Regions from separate parts of the Candidatus Seongchinamella marina genome, predicted to be linked through region 2. Evidence: riboswitches for the same ligand, from Rfam matches in the RefSeq annotation. Region 2 holds a riboswitch; the other holds the start of a gene.

Region 1 (9,137 bases), on a different contig from region 2:
ATATTGACGCTAGCGGGGGGTCTTACACCCAGTCCAACATCCAGGCCGCGCGCACTATTGGTGTCACTGCCCGTTACAATTTCTAGGCATAATGCCGGATGATCACTGAAGGGCAGCCCCAGGGTTGCCCTTTTTTGTAGGTACAGTCCAGCCGGCATAATTCGGCCCGAATGGCCATTTATCAAACACCCACCTGACCGATAAAATGCTGGAAAATTTCTGGAGAATTACGTGAAAAATCTGTTGAGCTATTGCCTTGTGGCCGCCCTCTCACTTTTGATTGGAATGCTGCTTTCAGATACTGATATCGCCACCGTCGCTCGGGATACAGCAAATAAGGCCAGATCGGCCGCTGTTGAAGTGGTTGGGAATTCAGCTGGCGTTAAAACTCGCACCATGGTTTTAGCAGAAAACCCCGAAATCATCAGCCGCCTGATGGAAGGCGGTTCTTTCGGTGGCGAATACTCAATCGAAGCAGCGCAAAATATGTTCGGTCGCACCAAATCTGCCATTGAGGACGTACGCAAGAAAACCCATGTTGTTGAAGTCGGCCCTGGCAGCTACCTGATTCGAATGCCCATCGTAAACGCGGCATTTTTTGTCACCGAGGAAGGTGTCGTGTTGGTCGATGCCGGCATGGGGCCTGCAGGCCCTGCCGTTCTCGATGCCATACGTTCAGTAACAGACAAGCCCATCCACACCGTCATATATTCTCATGGACATGTTGATCACGCTTACGGTACCTGGGCGATTATAGAAGCCGGAGAAACACCGCAGATAATCGCACACGATTTACTCAAACCTCGCTTCAATCGTTATATTCGACTGCGAGGCTCACTGGCCAGATACATGAGTCAGCCGGAAGATCAGCTGCCCGCCTCCACCTCTGACCTGGTATGGCCTACCCGCTATTTCACTGACCGACTTGAAATCGAAGTCGGTGACGAAACCTTTATACTGCAACATCACAAAGGAGAAACTGACGATCAGCTTTACGTTTGGGTCCCCGGCCGTGAGGCGCTCGCCAGCGCCGACTACTACCAGGGGTTCCTCCCCAACGCAGGGAATGGCAAGCGCTCACAACGCCATGTCGAAGAATGGTCTGTGGCTATGAAGGAAATGGCTGCACTGAATCCACAAATTCTGCTACCAGCTCACGGTAAAGAAATTACTGAACCTGCGGTCATTCAAGAGAACTTCCTGGCGCTGGCAGAGGCTTTCGACTACATCGTCGACCACACGATTGATGGGCTCAACGCAGGCAAGCGTAAGGAACAGATTTTTGGCTCCGTACAACTACCGGAGCATCTGGCCAATCACCCCAGCCTTAACGTGCAGTACGTCACCCCCAACGACATTTCCAAAATGGTGATCAAGAAGTACACCGGCTGGTGGGATGATATTCCCTCAAACTGGACCCCCGCCTCTATGGAGCAGCAGGGCAATATGATTATCGAACTGGCGGGCGGCAACATCCCGGCAATCACCAGCTATGCTCGCAAACTGATTACTCAGGATATTCGGCTTGCATCGCACCTTACTGACTGGCTATTTTACGCAAGGCCTGACAACGCCGAAGTACAGCAACTGGTGTTTGATGTATACAAGTCAAGGATTCTCGATCCGGATACGAATACCATGGAGATGCTGACTTACCTGGACCAAATGACTGCGGCCAAAGAACGAGCTCGCAGGCGCTAGCCGCGACGCAGTTGCACCGCAGTGGCCAGTTCCAGCAGCAATGACTGGGTGTCATCCCAGTTAACGCAAGCGTCAGTGATACTCTGCCCGTAAGTTAGTGGCTGCCCCGACACTACGTCCTGGCGACCCTCTACCAGATTACTTTCAAGCATGATGCCGAAAATATTGTTGTTGCCTCGAGCCACCTGTGTAGCGATATCTGAGGCTACATCCAGCTGGCGAGCGGGAATTTTTCGACTATTGGCATGGGAGGCATCAATCATGATTCGTGCGGCCAGACCTCCCTTGGTCAACATATTACTGGCGTCATCGACTGAGAACATATCGTAATTGGGGTGCCTGCCTCCGCGAAGAATAATATGGCAGTCCTCATTGCCAGCGGTCTGAAAAATTGCCGAGTGTCCCTGCTTGGTCACCGATAAAAAGTTGTGAGGCTGTGAGGCTGAGTTAATAGCATCGACAGCGACCTGAATATCGCCGTCTGTAGCGTTCTTAAAGCCGACGGGGCAAGAAAGGCCGGACGCCAGTTCCCGATGAGTCTGACTCTCGGTAGTGCGCGCGCCAATAGCCCCCCAGGAGATCAAGTCCGCGTAATACTGCGGGCTGATCAAGTCCAGGTATTCAGTGCCGGTCGGTAGCCCCATGTCTGCAAGGTCAGCGAGAAGCCTCCGCGCGAGGTGCAAACCTTTGCTAATTTGAAATGTATTGTTCAGATCGGGGTCGTTTATCAGGCCTTTCCAGCCCACCGTGGTGCGTGGTTTCTCGAAGTACACTCGCATCACCACGAATACATCGTCGGCAACCGCGTCGGCCGCGGCTTTTAATTTCCCTGCGTATTCCCGCGCGGCATCCGGGTCATGGATAGAACAGGGGCCCACGATTACCAGCAGGCGATCATCTTCGCCAGTAAGTATGTTGTGTATGCTTCGCCGCGCGTTGGCGACGACAGAGGCAGCAGCATCACTAACACCAATGTCTCCAATTAATTGCTCAGGAGACATCAGCTCCTTGGTTTTCTGAATCCGGAGATCGTCTGTATTGGCAGTCATGTTCAATAAACCTTTCTGTGGCTTTAGCTAAGAGAGATAACCCTCTAAAAAAGGCGGACAATATAACACCGGCATGATCTCTTGGCATTAGAGGGTATTACTATTACCCAAGATCAATTGCTGCCGTTAGGCTTCTGAGATACTTTGAGCCGCGCAACGCTGGCGCAACGGGGCTCCTTGTTCGTCAGGGATGCACAGGTTAAAGCTCTCATGCACTGGCGGGGACCGCAAAGCCCAAATTCAGGCCTCGGTCATGAACACTGGCCACTGTTCGGTCACGCGACCCGCTTCATAAACGGCGATATCACCAAACTGTAAAAACACAAACTCACTCTGCGTAGGGCGCAAAAACACCCAGTCATCAGGCTGCAGATCAACACTGCTGGAACCATTAAACAGCTCTTGATTAGTTGAACGACCGTACAGCGGATTGGTACTCAGGCCTCGGGGAGAGACCGGTTCTGCTTTCCAATAGCCACCATAGGTGAAAAACGCACGCTCGCGATTTGGGTTCCACATAGCCTGCAACTTGCCCAAATCAATCCCTGGAATACGTGTTTGCTCAAGCCGTTTAAGCACCGGGGCAGCGATGTAGCTGGCGGCAATATGATCTTCCAGCGAGGGCAGATCGAAGTCAGAAGGCTTCACCAGGCACGAGCCCGCTGCCAATTCATTGAAGGGATAGTCACCGCGATCATATAGCTGATAGGTAGGGCTCCCCGCCGCATTCAGGATGGGAGCCACTGGCCAATCCGCGGCCAAAGTATTGCGAGCCAGTTCAAGATAATGGCTATAAGCAGCCATCGAAGCATCTCGATAGGTTTCCGGGTTGCCCGGCACTTTCACAATGTGCGGTTCGTAACCCATGAGTCCGCGAAACTTTAAATGCTCCGAATCCTGCAGCAGCGTCAACATCTCAAGAAAGTCAAAATCATTACTGACTCCACCTCTGTGCAACCCCACATCCAGCTCAATACAAATGGACAGGGTCTCACCCAACTCCGACGCCAGAGCAGCATATTGCATAACGCGCTCAGGTGTATCCAGCAGCCAGTGTAATTGTTGGGAAGCGGTGAATGGCCCACCTGAATATTCTGCATAAAAACTTCTTGCCGCAGCGACGGGCATCGGTTTACCGAGTAGAACATCTGCTTCTGGAAAAGCCACCGCCACCTGATTAATAAATGGCTGGTTGAACAACATCAGTCGATTACTGCCCGAGTATTTCATCACCTCTTCTAGCAGCGGCAGGGACGGAAGCGACTTAGCCACGATACGATAGGCAAAGCGATCATCAATATGACGCTTTAAGGTCGCTATATTTTCATGCAATGCGTTGCGGTCTATAACCAGAGTAGGCACCGCTCTGCCCTGCTGACCCAGACCTTCGCTTAGCGCTTGAAAATACGGCGCGTGGTTCTCTCCCGTATCTGTGGGACGCAGCAACCACCCGGCACCCGCCAATCCGGCCGCTCCAAGCAGCACGCTACGTCGGTTCATCAGCCGGTCTCGCCCATAAACAAATCACGCAGGTACGGATTAAGAAAGCGTCCTGTTGGGTCCATGTGGGCACGCACCTCAGCGAAGTCGTTCCAGTGTGGATACAATTCCTTGAAGTCGGCGCCGCCCAGACTGTTCAGTTTTCCCCAATGCGGCCTACCGCCATATTTTCTAAATATCGGTTCCAGTGTTTTGAAGTAGGGTTTGTAATCCTCTTCAAAGTAACGATGTACCGCGATTGACAGAGAGTCCTGCTGATAGAACGGGCTAAGCCAGATATCGTCCCCTTTGACATAGCGAACTTCAATGGGGAAAAACACCTCATGATGACTGCTTTCAAGCGTTGCAACGATTTCTCTTAATGCCTTTAAGCCCGCCTCTCGCGGCAGGTGATACTCCATCTCATTAAAACGCACGTTGCGTTCATTGGCATAGTTTTTCCAGGAGTTACCAATGGTGATCTCATCGGGAATAGTGCTGGCATAGGAGCCCAGAACCAATCGCCGCAGGGTGGGTGACCACTCCAACCAATCCCGCAGCATCTTAAGTTCCATTGCCCCTTCGTTGGGGTCATTCTTGCCAGTGGTACCCACAGGCTCGTCGGTGAGGTCATGAACGTCGGTGAAACCCATACCGGAAAACGGCACGTAGTAAAACTCGAAGTTTCGATGCTGGTCAGCCATGCTGTCGGCATTTTCCAACATTTCTTCAAATTCCATCCACACGGTTTCGCGACGCAGTCGATAGGGCTCCACGCTTTGCATTCGGACCTGAGTGATCAAACCCAGGCTGCCCAACGAAACTTTGGCCGCCTGAAACAATTCAGGCTTGTTGCGCGCATCACAATCCACCAGTTCGCCGCGAGCGTTGACAATTTGTAGACCCTTTACAAAGGTAGACATGCAGCCCAACCCAGCGCCCGTACCATGGGTTGCAGTCGCCAAACTGCCAGCGAGCGTCTGCTCGTCGATGTCAGGCATGTTAATCAATGCCTGACCTGCATCTTGCAGCGGCTGCCCTATATCCCCCAAGCGGGTGCCTCCGCCAATTGTGGCCTGCAGCGTCGCACTATCGGCATCACTCACGCCACCCAATCGAGATAAGGAAACCAGGGTGTCATCCGTTGGAACCAAAGGAGAGAAGGAATGCCCAGCGCCAACCGGGCGAATAATTCCCTCGGTACTTGCCACCAACTCCTGCAGTTCGGCCAGGCTTGCGGGCGCAATACGCGACTGAGGCAGACATTGCTGGGAACCCGACCAATTGCGCCATGGTAGGCGACGTTTCTCTGCAGCCATTGCAGGAAGTACACCATAGCGACTCGCCAATGCGAGTCCACCCATTGCCGCAATCAGGTTGCGTCTATTCAACATTGCTATTGCCCTGTCGCCATGAACACGATCAACGCCTCGAACTGGTCAGCATCACAGTCCATACAAAGCCCAAGGGGCGGCATTCCACCATAGCCATTAACCACATTATCCAGCAGTGTGTTGATACCCTTTGCCATGCGCGGAGCCCATGCAATCTTGTCACCCGTGAGCGGGGACCCCGTTCCCGCGACCGTATGACAACTGCGACAGCTGCGGTTATAAATACTGGCCAGTTCAGCGTCGGCAGGCTTGAGACTGCGGCTTACCGCTTCATTGCCAACCGTGCTCGCGTCACCGCAAGCACTTAGAACCAAAGCTAGCAAAACAACAACCGACATGCGAACAAACATAAGACACCCTATAAGTTAGCGATCACCACAAATTACAATAAATCCTGCGCCATTAATGACAAGACGAGTCCAGATTTTGTCGCCAATGTTCATCCAGCAACTTGCCCACTGTATTTGCAGTCACTAGATGCGCCGCATACCAGGTATGCAGGCAGCGTATGCGAGTATAGTCTGCGATGCCGCCTACGCCCTTTAACTGGAATACATCGGTGAAGCCCAGGCGCTCAATATGCCGTCGCTCTTCTTCTGATATGAAGCTGTCACGAAGAGCGATGTAGCACTTATGATCTTCAACCATAGCAGACTTGAGCTCGAGGCTATCATTGATTTTAGCCTGCATCAGGGCAATCAATCCGTTTGCCTCCTCACCATCGATCCGATAATTCAAGTCTGGGTCCACCAACCAGAATAGTGTTGGAAAAGGCTTCTCGTTTACCAATGACGCTACACGTATCACCCTGGGTTGTCCGTCGGGTCCCAAGACAGGTACATCCTCCAAACCACGAGGCTTGCGGCCTAACAGCCTGGCCACTTGTTCTCGCTGAACTTCTGATACTGTCACAATCGATTTCTCACAACGCATGAGCTTTGCATTCTACGACATTATGCAGTGCTTTCAGATACCTTCAGATTGACAAAGACCGGGCTCGCGCCCACAATCCAGCCCGTGCCAGGTGCCCGCCACAGGACTAACTGAGGGGCGGGTTAAATGGGAAGTGTGGTGAGATACCACCGCTGCCCCCGCAACGGTATACAGTCAATGACTGTAAGCCCGATACCTGCCTGGACTTTGCACCGATGAGGCGGAGGGCTTCATTAAAGGCTGCTCGATCTCGCTATCGCGTTCCCTGATTCCCTCCCTCGATTGCCAGCAAACAGGCCATATTGAGGACTAGCATGAACGACGAAAAAAAGAACGCCCGACACAAAGCCTCCATGGAGAAACAAAAGGCCAAAGTCGACTCCAATATTGAAGCCGCTGACGAAGAGCGCGGTGTTTCGATTCTGCTAACCGGTAACGGCAAAGGCAAGTCCAGTTCAGCCTTTGGCATGGTAATGCGGGCACTGGGCTACGGCCATAAAGTCGGCGTCATTCAATTTATCAAAGGGCAGCAGCTGTCCGGTGAAGAAATTTATCTCAAGAATCACTGTCCGGAGGTCGACTTTTACCAGATGGGCACCGGTTTTACCTGGGACACCCAGGACCGGGAAGGCGACATCAAGGCAGCCCAAGACACCTGGGCGGTGGCCCGTCCGATGCTGGACGACCCGAGTTACGACCTGGTTGTGCTCGACGAGATAACCTACATGCTGGCCTACAAATACTTGCCAGAGGAAACAATACTTGAAGCCATTGCCAACCGTCCTCGCAACCAGAGTGTAGTCGTTACCGGCCGCGGTGGCGGGTCCGCACTGCAGCAGCTGATGGATACTGTATCTGAGGTAAAAGAAATAAAACACGCCTTTCAGGCGGGTGTGAAAGCCAGGCTGGGCGTGGACTACTGACTGTGCCCGCAGCACTAATGATACAGGCAACGACGTCGGATGCTGGAAAGAGCGCACTGGTGGCAGGCTTGTATCGCATACTTTTTCGACGGAGCGTTAGTCCAGCTCCATTCAAATCTCAAAATAGCTTACTCAACAGCGCAGTGACCACGCAAGGTGGAAAAGTCGCTCGTAGGCAGGCTTCACAGGCCAAAGCGCCCGGGGTCCCCGCCCTGGCCGATATGAACCCCGTTCTGCTCAAGCCAACCAGCGATAAAGTTACCCAACTGTTCTCCCAGTGGTTCGATGCCGCATGATCATTGGCCGCGAAATCAAGGCAAAAAGACTACTGGTCATTTTGTTATTGCTGCTGCCCTTGTCATTACTGGGGGCATTAGCCTGGGGCAGTGTCAGTCTCGGTGTAGAAGAAAGTCTGCAGGCGCTGACACAGTTGCTCCAGCAATCGGGAGACCGGGCGTCCGTTATCATCGGGCAGATTCGGCTGCCTCGAGCCTTACTGGCGGCAATCGTCGGCGCGATGCTCGGCATCAGCGGCGCTGCTATGCAGGGTATTTTTCGCAATCCGCTGGCAGACCCTTCACTCATCGGTGTGACCGCCGGTGCATCTTTGGGCGCCAGTATAATGATCGCCAGCGCTGGTAGCTGGATTACCGGCCTGGGAGGTCTCGGATTGATTTCAGTGGGCGCCTTCGTTGGCGGCATGCTGGCGGTAATCATTGTTTATCGCTTAGCGAATTCCGAACAGGGCACCTCGGTAGCCACTATGTTATTGGCAGGTATCGCGATTACTGCTCTGGCGGGCGCGATGAATAGCATTCTGGAGCTATTCTCTTCCAATGAAATACTCAGGCGCATCAGCTTGTGGCGCATGGGGGGACTGGACGGCGCAGATTACCAACGAGTTACCGCTGCCCTGGCGGTATGTCTACTCGTTGTCTTAACCCTGCCACGCTATGCAACCGCTCTTAATGCGCTGTTGCTGGGGGAGTCAGAAGCCCGCTATCTGGGCGTAAATGTGGAAAAAACCAAGACCTGGATTGTCGTTGTCGTTGCCGTCGCTGTGGGCACCTCGGTTGCACTGGCAGGAACGATCGCTTTTATAGGCTTGGTGATTCCCCATATCGTGCGTCTGCTAATTGGCCCGGATCACCGCTATTTATTGCCGGCGTCTGCGCTGGCAGGAGCCATATTACTTGTCTGTGCGGACATCGTCGCCCGCACCGTGATTGCGCCAACAGAGTTGCCCGTTGGCATCGTTACCGCCTGTATAGGCGTGCCATTTTTTATCTCGCTCCTGCATCGCCGCAGCGATTACGGAATGCAGTAGTGAACGTGCTATCGCTAAATTCGGTCTGTGCTGCCCCTTATGGCAGCCCACTATTACAAGACATTTCCTTCAATTTGAAGGCCGGACAAGTACTGGGTTTGATGGGCCCCAATGGCGCCGGAAAGAGCAGCCTGTTGCACTGCATTGCCGGCGGCATACCCTGCACCTCCGGTGAGCTGTATCTCAATGAAATGCCGCTTAAAGATTGGCCGTTATTAGTCCGAGCTCGCGCCCTGGCGATGCAGGTTCAAAGCGCCGCCCTGAATTTCCCCTTTACCGTGGAAGAAGTCATCCTACTAGGCCGAACTCCCCATGCTTCGGGCAACCTGTG
Region 2 (9,137 bases):
GCGTTAAGCTTCCATTGTGGCTTGTACTTTTGCTCAGCGATTTTGATACCGGTAGCACTGGCATCAATTTTCAGGTCAAGGCTCACAATCGCTGGATGAGAAATGAGATTAGATGCGATCTCGCGGAGATCAGGCTTGTGGTGCGTGTTAAGCAAGGCTGGCCTGCCCAACGTGATCTCAGGTAGCTGTTCAGGTATTACAAAGTTTTCCGTCGCCAAATTGTGCCATTCACCCGATGCCGCGGTGGGCGCCGCCATCAACCACTCACCTAATTTAGCCAATGACATCTCCAGGCGCTCATGCAATACACTCAAGCGATCCTCGATACGGGTGAGCTCTAACTGAGCCCGCACGAGGTCGGTCTGTCGGGTCTTGCCCACGGCGGTGGCATAGCTCGATTCAGCCACATCGACCAACTGTTCGAATAAAGCCCGATCGTCCTCGATCAAATCGATAGTGTGTTTAGCTTGATAGGCATCCAGCCAAAGATGGCTAACACTCACAGCGACTCGTGCTTTTCGGTTCTGCCGCTGCAACGGTTGTTGCGTGCCCATAACCGCCAACTGGCGTTGTTTTAGGCCCAGCGTCTCGCCGCGGGATAAGGTTTGAGTCACTCCAACCTTAAACTGGGTCATCGCCTCCTGGTCAAAGTCGAAGCTGTCAGTGGGTAAATTGGCGAACCCAAGGTTGACCATCGGATCTGGCATAGCACCCGCAGCAGTGCTTTGAGCATGTAATGCCTGTTCTCGATGCACGCTGCCTTGCAACCAGGGATCATTGTCCTGTGCAAGCTGTATGGCGTCGTTAATGGACATGCCGCCATGTGAAGCCAGTGGCAACAGCATGAGCCCCAGACCGCAAATAATTCTCGCTACGGCTGTTAACCGAATTCCCGGATACTGATTTATTATCCACTCCATCGAACTCTCTCCTGGGTGGTAAAACGATTTTCACGCACAGCGCACAGCGACTGCTGTTCGACTGGCAAGTACTTTACGTTTTGAGGAATGCAGGTGACGTCAGGCTAAAAAAAAGACGTACCTGTCCTGTGTTAGCTCGTTATGGGGGGCTTAAACAGGGTAGAGGGAGAGAAATGAGGAATGGGCGGCTTCAATGCTGCTTTGTTCGGTGCATTAGGTACCAACCCTGCAACGACAAAAGCAGGTGGCAATGCGACGACAGAGAGACAATCGAGCATGGAGCACATGCCATCGCCACAACAAATGGATGCGGCTTCCACATCAGCTGGGCTCATGTTGTGTCCAGTGTGGTCGTGATGCTCCATCTCCACGGCGGGCATGCTGTGGGTAGATGTCTCCATCATAGCGCAGTCGTTACTCGCAGCGGTCACTGACTGCAGTAGTAAAGCTCCCACCAAAAAAGACAGGGCAAGACTATTTGCATTTTTTAGTCGCTTGATCATTATTGTGCTGACTTTAGCATCTCGAGTCTTCGCCAACGCGGCCGATGATTATTTAACCTTCTCTGAGTATATTTGACTTTTGACGTGTCAGCTAGTGAAAAAATACAGGCTAAAAGGTGACATTTGCCACCTCCGCCTGACTCGAAATTTAAGGCAACAGGGCTAAAATTTGTAGCGCAGACCGACATAACCGGCCGCCCCGCTAGTGTTGAAGCCGCCCACCTCTTCATATTTTTCGTCAGTCAAGTTCTCCACCCGACCGTACAAATGCAGAGCATTGACTACCCGCCAATCAGCGCTGAAATCAAGCGTTTCGTAATCATCCAGAGCTGCGCCGCTAGTACTAACCGCGTCGTAAGCGCCGCGTAGATTAACGCCCAACATCAAACGGTCAGAGGCCGTCTGCCACGTCACACCCAGATTAAACATTTGCTCAGGACGACGGGCGCGTTGCTCACCCTCAGAATTATTAGTTTCGTTGTAGGTGTAATTGCTATTGAGGCTGAAACCAGCTCCCAGAGGAGCAATGGCTACCAGTTCAACACCCTTGGAATCCGATGTACCGTTTTCTTGCAAGTAGCCCGAGAAAAACTCAAGATCATAAAAAATCTCATTGTCGATTTCCTGGTCGAAATAGGTCGCCTCCAGGTAGAGGCCATTGTCCAACGCCCAGGTCAGGCCAATATCGTAGCCACCACTTTCCTCCTCCTCAAGATCAACCAGGCTGGCCGGCGGATAACCGCTATCATTGGATGCAATTTCAAACAGACTGGGAGGGCGAAAGCCGGTGCCGTAGGCTGCTTTCAGTTTCATCTCGCCAGCGCCGACCGTAAACAGGTAGGCTCCACTCAAGCGATACGTGGTGTGCGTACCGAAGTCTTCATTGTCATCGTAGCGCACGCCAGCGGTGACAAAGACATTCTCCAGGTGGTTGCCCTGATATTCAAAATAATAGCCGTCCTGGTCGCGCTCATGAGCGTTGTAGCCATCATCGAAGGAATCCGTGCGCAGATCTACACCGTAGACCAGTCTCACTGATTCAGAGGCGCCCCAGGAGCCTAAATAGCTGGTGCGCTCCACCTCACCCTCGCCTCCAAACGCGGGCAAGCCCTCGGTGTAGAACTGACTGTCAGTTTCCGACTTGGTATATGCCAGGTTATGCGTCAGGCTACCTTGTTGGAAATCAGCGCTTGCCCGCCAGGCCTGTTGCTCGTAATCGTTACTACAATCATTAGAGAGCAGGAAATCGGCGTCATAACAATCATCGTACTCGCCCTCCCCATCTACGTCTCGAGCAACGATCTCAAACCGTAAGTCCTCGGTCGCATTCCAGCCTAGTCGCCCGTGAAAGGTAGTATTGTCATAGCCATCATTATCTCTGCTGATATCTCCGGTTGTCGCATTAAATCCTTCCGTAGTGTAATCGGCAGCATTGGCAGAAAAATCTACCGTGCCATTGCCGCCAGCGACATTGGCGGAGAACCGCTGGGTGTCGAAACGACCGCCCTCTGCTTCTATCGATCCAGCAAGCCCCTCTCTGGTAGAGTCGGTCTGAATATTGATAACGCCGCCAGCATCGGCACCATACATCAGGCCCTGGGGACCGCGCAGAATTTCAACGCGACTGATGCCGGCACTCATCAAGTGCTCGAACTTGGGGCTTATCTGAATACCCGAGGGATCCGAGATATCAATACCGTCAATATACGCACGGGTACGATAGCCTTCTTCGCCGCGAATGCGCACAGTTGAAGGCGCACCCATACCACCAGTATTGGTCACAGTGACCCCCGGTTGGGTGCGCAGTACGTCGTATAGAGAGGCGTAACCGCGAAACTGAATTTCACTGGCAGCCAGGACCGAAACGGACGTTCCTATTTCACGCAGCGGCATGGGAACCCGCGACGAGACGACAATAATCTCTTCCAGTTTGTTGTTAGTTTGGGCAGCAACGCTGCCAGTAGCAAATGCCAACGCAAGTGCGAGTGAAGGGGTAAGCTTGTTCAATTTAAGTTCCTCAATTGCCTGTATTTGGGCGACTGAGGGAGGGAATCCAGGAGACACAGCAAAAGTGCTGGGCAACCATGTATGAAGCCCTCCGCTCCATCGTTGCTCAGTTCTGGCTGGTTTCGGGCTCTCAGCTAAAGCTGTTGACCGTTGCGGGGGCAGCGGAGGAGTATGCCTGGCATCACCTCACTTCCCATTTAACCTGTTTTACTTAAGCAATGCGCAAAAGCGTCACAGGCACCTGAACCGGGGACGGACTTTATGGAAGTTCCCTAGTACTGTCAATCTCATAGGTGTTAATTGACTCTTTCCACGGGAGGCAAGCGCCAGTTTCCCTGAAGAAAGCTCTGGTCGGGCAGATAAATTCTCATCGTCAGCGTAAATGGCCCCGAGGGAACAGGCAGCCAATTCGCTCCGGCACCTTCAGGAGCATTGTGCTGGATCGCAATATCCAAAGATCCATCCGGATTGTAGGCCAGCTGATCCCTATCCCCCAACGCATATCGATCAATGGAGTTTTCTACCAGAAACCCCTGCTCGTCATAAACGGTAATTGACCAGAACGCCTGAGACGGAGGGGTTCCCCCCGCCGGAAAATGCAAATTATACGCTTGCGAGCCTGTCAGCGCCTGTCCACTCTCATCGACGTTAGTATTGGGATATACCGCCTCCTCGGGAGGCAGGGCGCCCAGGCCCACCATGGCCACACCCGTTCGCACGCCATAGTGCGTGCCGTAAACTCCTATAAGATTGCGCCTAACCGACCAACCGTTCTCAGTTGCGGGCTGCTTCTCGAGCTGACGAATAACGCCCTGATGAGTGAAGTGCTTCGCCTTGTCGAGCAACCAGCCAGACCACGGACCCACGCTAAATGGCTCTCCTGGAACCAGGCCGATATCAGCAATGGTAGCCAGCATCTCACTATCTGCAGGCGCCGGTGACTGAGTGGTCAACAATGTTGCAAACAGCGAAAAGAACTCCACGCCGGTCATGTCTGCAATTTCCTGATAAGGATCCTTGCCGGCATCGGAAGCAGCAATGTCCTGAATTTTGTGAGGTATAGACACACCACTTCCCCACTGCTGCAATTGTGTTAGTGCGAATTGCTCCTGTAAACGCGCGACATTTTGAACGTCACTGGGACCGTTGGTTTGAATTCGGCCAATCAACCACACCATTTTCGTGGGCGACTTGATTGTAATCAGCCCTCGCGGCACCTCACCCTCCCAATTCGGACCGGTGATTAAATAACTGCCCGCCGCTGTGCCATAGCTGCGCTTGCCCACAGTGGCGAACACATTGGTCCATGCATCCATTAACGGCATAACATAGTAACGTCCCTGGGTGTCGGGCACAGTCAAGACCACAGCGTCTTCGCTCAAGTCCAGCCAGGCAATGCTATACAGTGTGTCGTTATTGGGACGCACGACGTGACGGAATGTGTGGTCGGGAAATCTACGCCCATGGGTGAACCCATTGTGATGGCTATCGGCGACAAGCGCTTTTCGCGTGAGCTCCATAACAACCAGCGGATAACCGTAAATATAAGCCTGTGCCGCTGCTTTGGCCTGTTGCAATGCGTCGTAAGCCGCAACCAAAGCCAGAACGATGCCAACGACGACAGCTGCTTTGGTCCTGCCCTTCATAGCACTCGCGCCTTACGCGCTCCAAGCATGAGTGACATTAAAGATATTTGCTCTGGAGTAGACATAATTGGCCTTGGGCATGTTAATAATGTTGCTTCAGTGTCCTACATGCCTGCAATTGAATAAAGTGGACACCGACGTTGCGGAGAAGAAAGATGACTGACAGTCGAAAACTTTGGGAAAACTTACTGGACGAGTTGCAACACCGGCAGACGAGCGCCGAGGCAATGGGCGGTGCCGAAAAACTCGAAAAGCAGCGCGCGAGGGGTCGCTTGTCCGCGCGAGAACGAATCCATCGCTTGTTTGACCCCGGCACCTTCATGGAAATTGGCGCGTTGGCTGGCAGCAATCATCCCGGTGGCCATCCTGCCTTGGCCGGTGACGGAATTGTCGGCGGCACCGGGCTCGTTCACGGCCACAGCGTGGTAACACTGGCAGAAGATTTTACCGTGAAAGGTGGGTCAATAGGTCACGCCAACGCCGCAAAGCGCACCCGCCTCGTACGATTGGCACTGGAACAACGCCTGCCGTTAGTGATCATTCTCGATGGCGCTGGTGAGCGCGCGGGCAATACCGAAGAACGCTACCCCAATACCCCTAATGATCTGCAGCTGGTTGCCGATCTTAAGGGTCAGGTTCCGGTAGTCAGCATGGTGATGGGGTCATCAGCCGGCCATGGCGCGCTGACCGGTATGTTCGCAGACTTTATTGTAATGCTTGAAAATGCAGCCCTATTTACTGCTGGCCCACCCCTGGTAAAGGCATCACTGGGACTTACCGCTACACCTGAGGAACTGGGAGGTGCTCAAATGCATGCCACCCAAAGTGGCGTAGTCCATAACCTGGCGGCCTCTGAAGATGAGGCTTTTTCGCAGGTGCGCTACTACCTGTCACTCATGCCACAACGCAGGGGCGAGCAAGCCCGACGCAACACTGAATCAATCGCCGCCCAACCCGAGGTTAGGGAAGATATGTTGGATTTGCTGCCGCCCTATGGCAACCAGACCTACGACATGCGCAAGGTAGTGAAATCGCTGGCAGACGCCACGTCCGTTTTTGAACTGCAAGCTGGCTTTGGCGGCTCGATACTTTGTGCGTTGGCTAGAATCGGTGGCGTCCCAGTGATGATTGTAGCCAATCAGCCAATGTTGCTGGCGGGTGCTATTAATCGACAAGCTGCAGAGAAAGCAACCCATTTCATCGATGTGGCTAACGATTTCGACTTGCCTTTAATCATGCTTTTGGATAATCCAGGCGTCATGCCGGGGCCACAGTCAGAGAGCGAGGGTATACTCAAAGCTGCCGGCCAGATGTTTGCCGCCCAGCGTCGCTACAGTGGGCAAAAAGTGGTGGCGACCTTGCGCAAAGCCTTCGGCTTCGGGTCTTCGGTTATGGGTATGAACCCCTGGGATAAACAAGCAATCAGCCTCGCGCTGCCTTGTGTTTCGCTCGGTGGCGTTCCCGCCATTGGCGGAGCTGCCGCCGCAAAAGCCAGCGCTGAGGAGGCAGGCCAGTTACAGGAGCTACAGTCTGCCGCCTGGGTTCCTGCAGACGCCATGGCTTTTGACAAGGTGGTAGACCCGCGACTCCTGCGCAATGAAATCATCAATGTCCTGCATCGAGATTGAGCAACCCCGGTTGCGAGACGCTAAGACTGGGAGCGAATAGCAGCTGCCAGCGCCAGGCAACGTTTAGCCTCTTCTACGTGCAGGGCTTCAACGAGCTTGCCGTTAATCACAACAACACCTTTGCCTTCTTTTTCTGCCAGCTCGAAACCTGAAATTATTTCGGTTGCGGCGGCCTGCTCTTCCGCACTGGGTGCAAAAACTTCATTGGCAATTGCCAATTGCCGGGGGTGAATAAGGCTCTTACCGTCGAACCCAAGGTCCCTGCCCTGTAGGCAGGAAAACCGCAACGCCTGCTCATCTTCAAGGTCCAGCTGCACGCCATCAATCACCTCAAGGCCATTCGCCCTTGCGGCATAAACACACAAGTTTAAAGCCGCAATAAAACCAAGCCGATCCGGGGTGTGTCGCACCCGCGTCTCTTTTGCGAGATCTGAGGTGCCCAGCACCAACCCCCGCAGCCGGGGATGGGCTGAAGCAATTTCTGCGATGCTGAGAATGCAGCGTGGCGTTTCCGCCATCAACCAGATTCCAATATCCCGGTGACAACCCGCAGCATCTATCTGGACGATGGCATCGCAAACTTCAGTAGCGCTGGAAATTTTAGGTATAAGGATGCCGTCAGGTGCGGTACCAGATTTGGCGAGGCTAAGAAAATCGTCTATCGCCCAGGGTGAATCCAGCGAGTTTGTGCGCACGATAATCTCTCTGTAGCCATAGCCACCCGCTTCCAATGAATCCACGACCTGGCTTCTAGCCTGTTGTTTAGACTCTGGCGAAACTGAGTCCTCCAGGTCCAGAATCAGGCAATCGGCAGCCAGGGTGCGGGCTTTATCCAGCGCCCGTCCATTGGAACCGGGCATGTAGAGCATGGAACGTCGAGGTCGAACTGGCATATCTATTTCCACTATTTTTTGTCAGCGCATACCATATCAGGCAAACGTCGAGACTCAAGGGCTGAGCTTGTATGATCACTATTGCAGGCGGATTTGGCAGATTGCGCCCTGTGGCTGATGAGTCAGCTTAATTAGAATCAACAAAAATGACCCGGGACTTCGCTATGGATATAAATCTGGATACCGCAACAAGTGGCCCCCTGAAGGGGATACGCGTTCTCGATATCACATCAATGATTACCGGACCGCTTTGTAGTCAGATGCTGGGCGACCTTGGCGCAGACGTTATCAAAATCGAACCCACACACGGCGAGGTATCGCGTTGGATGATGCCCCCGGAAAAAGGTGGCCTGACTGGCTTTTACTGCCAAATGAATCGCAACAAACGCAGTCTCGCGCTGAATTTACAGTCAGAGGAAGGCGTCGAGATCCTCACCCGACTGGCCAAGGACGCTGACGTTGTGGTGGAAAATTTCCGCGCCGGGGTTGCCGACCGGCTTGGGATTGGTTATGAAGCTCTCAGGTCGATTAATAACAGACTGATATACGCCGCAATTTCAGGGTTTGGTCCGTCGGGCCCTTACTCCGATCGCCCCGCTTATGACCCGATCGCCCAGGGTCTGGTGGGAATGATGCATATTCAGGGAAAACCCTTCGGCGGAAAACCACAGCTCATCCAGTCAGCGATCGTCGACAAAACAACAGCAACTACCGCCTCAGGCGTGGTTCTCGCTGCGCTGTACGCGAGGGACAGCATCAACGGAACAGGTAAAGGCCAGCGAGTCGATATTCCAATGATAGATGCCTATGCCGCCAACTCGCTGCCTGACATGCTGCCGGTAGACAGCTTTCAACCCACAGACATGCCCGACGCAGAGCCCCTGGCGGTACTGCGCACATTCGCCACCCATGATGGTCATATAGTCGGGATGGCATTACAGGACAATCATTTCAAGGGTCTCTGCGAGGCGCTTGAGTGTCCAGACTTGTTGCAGCGAGAGGGCATGCGGAATGTGGGCGAACGTATTGCCGAATTTGGCCCCTGGTTGGATGCCATCGAAATAGAGATTGCCAAATGGCGCACCGATGAGCTGCTCGCGCGCTTCGATGCTAAGGGAGTGCCCTTCGGCAAGGTAAAAACTATTCGCGAATTTGCCGAGGACCCTCAAGCCCAGCACAACCGCACGATATTTGATGCCGAGCACCCGGAGCTTGGAACCCTGCGTTATGTGCGTTATCCCGGGCATTTATCAGAGACTCCCGCCAGCCTTACCCGACATCCACCAAGGCTAGGTGAGCATAGCGCAGAAATATTAGCTGAGGCCGGTTACGGCGAAACGGAAATACGTAGCTTACGGGACGCCGGGGTAATCGCTTGAGATCAACCGGGCAGTGGCGCAAGCACATCGCCACCGGGTGCCCTTCTGCGCAGACCCGCGGGTAAATCCCTGGCCACCTGACGCAGCAGTCGCTTGCGATAACCAGTGGCCTGGCGATAGGCCTCCAGTGAGGGCCAGCGGCACGTTACGAGGAAAGCATC

The links. A riboswitch is a leader RNA that binds a small molecule or an ion and turns the genes downstream of it on or off. The one in region 2 is predicted to bind cobalamin.
Region 1: another riboswitch for cobalamin. It lies ahead of cobO (cob(I)yrinic acid a,c-diamide adenosyltransferase); the one in region 2 lies ahead of EYC87_RS06190 (TonB-dependent receptor plug domain-containing protein).

What each region holds. Positions count from the first base shown of each region.
Region 1 is NZ_SHNP01000001.1:1,007,088-1,016,224, reverse strand. Features, by position in the region: gene EYC87_RS04580 (TonB-dependent receptor) at 1-86, shown strand, start outside; gene EYC87_RS04575 (alkyl sulfatase dimerization domain-containing protein) at 232-1,701, shown strand; gene EYC87_RS04570 (3-deoxy-7-phosphoheptulonate synthase) at 1,698-2,750, opposite strand; gene EYC87_RS04565 (DSD1 family PLP-dependent enzyme) at 2,991-4,250, opposite strand; gene EYC87_RS04560 (D-arabinono-1,4-lactone oxidase) at 4,250-5,623, opposite strand; gene EYC87_RS04555 (c-type cytochrome) at 5,626-5,973, opposite strand; gene EYC87_RS04550 (DUF501 domain-containing protein) at 6,026-6,535, opposite strand; cobalamin riboswitch at 6,629-6,774, shown strand; gene cobO (cob(I)yrinic acid a,c-diamide adenosyltransferase) at 6,871-7,479, shown strand; gene EYC87_RS04540 (hypothetical protein) at 7,482-7,775, shown strand; gene EYC87_RS04535 (FecCD family ABC transporter permease) at 7,772-8,806, shown strand; gene EYC87_RS04530 (heme ABC transporter ATP-binding protein) at 8,806-9,137, shown strand, end outside.
Region 2 is NZ_SHNP01000002.1:256,110-265,246, reverse strand. Features, by position in the region: gene EYC87_RS06200 (TolC family protein) at 1-920, opposite strand, end outside; gene EYC87_RS06195 (hypothetical protein) at 1,052-1,423, opposite strand; gene EYC87_RS06190 (TonB-dependent receptor plug domain-containing protein) at 1,586-3,430, opposite strand; cobalamin riboswitch at 3,528-3,690, opposite strand; gene EYC87_RS06185 (DUF1254 domain-containing protein) at 3,727-5,076, opposite strand; gene EYC87_RS06180 (acyl-CoA carboxylase subunit beta) at 5,232-6,704, shown strand; gene EYC87_RS06175 (HpcH/HpaI aldolase/citrate lyase family protein) at 6,725-7,597, opposite strand; gene EYC87_RS06170 (CaiB/BaiF CoA transferase family protein) at 7,762-8,976, shown strand; gene EYC87_RS06165 (AarF/UbiB family protein) at 8,979-9,137, opposite strand, start outside.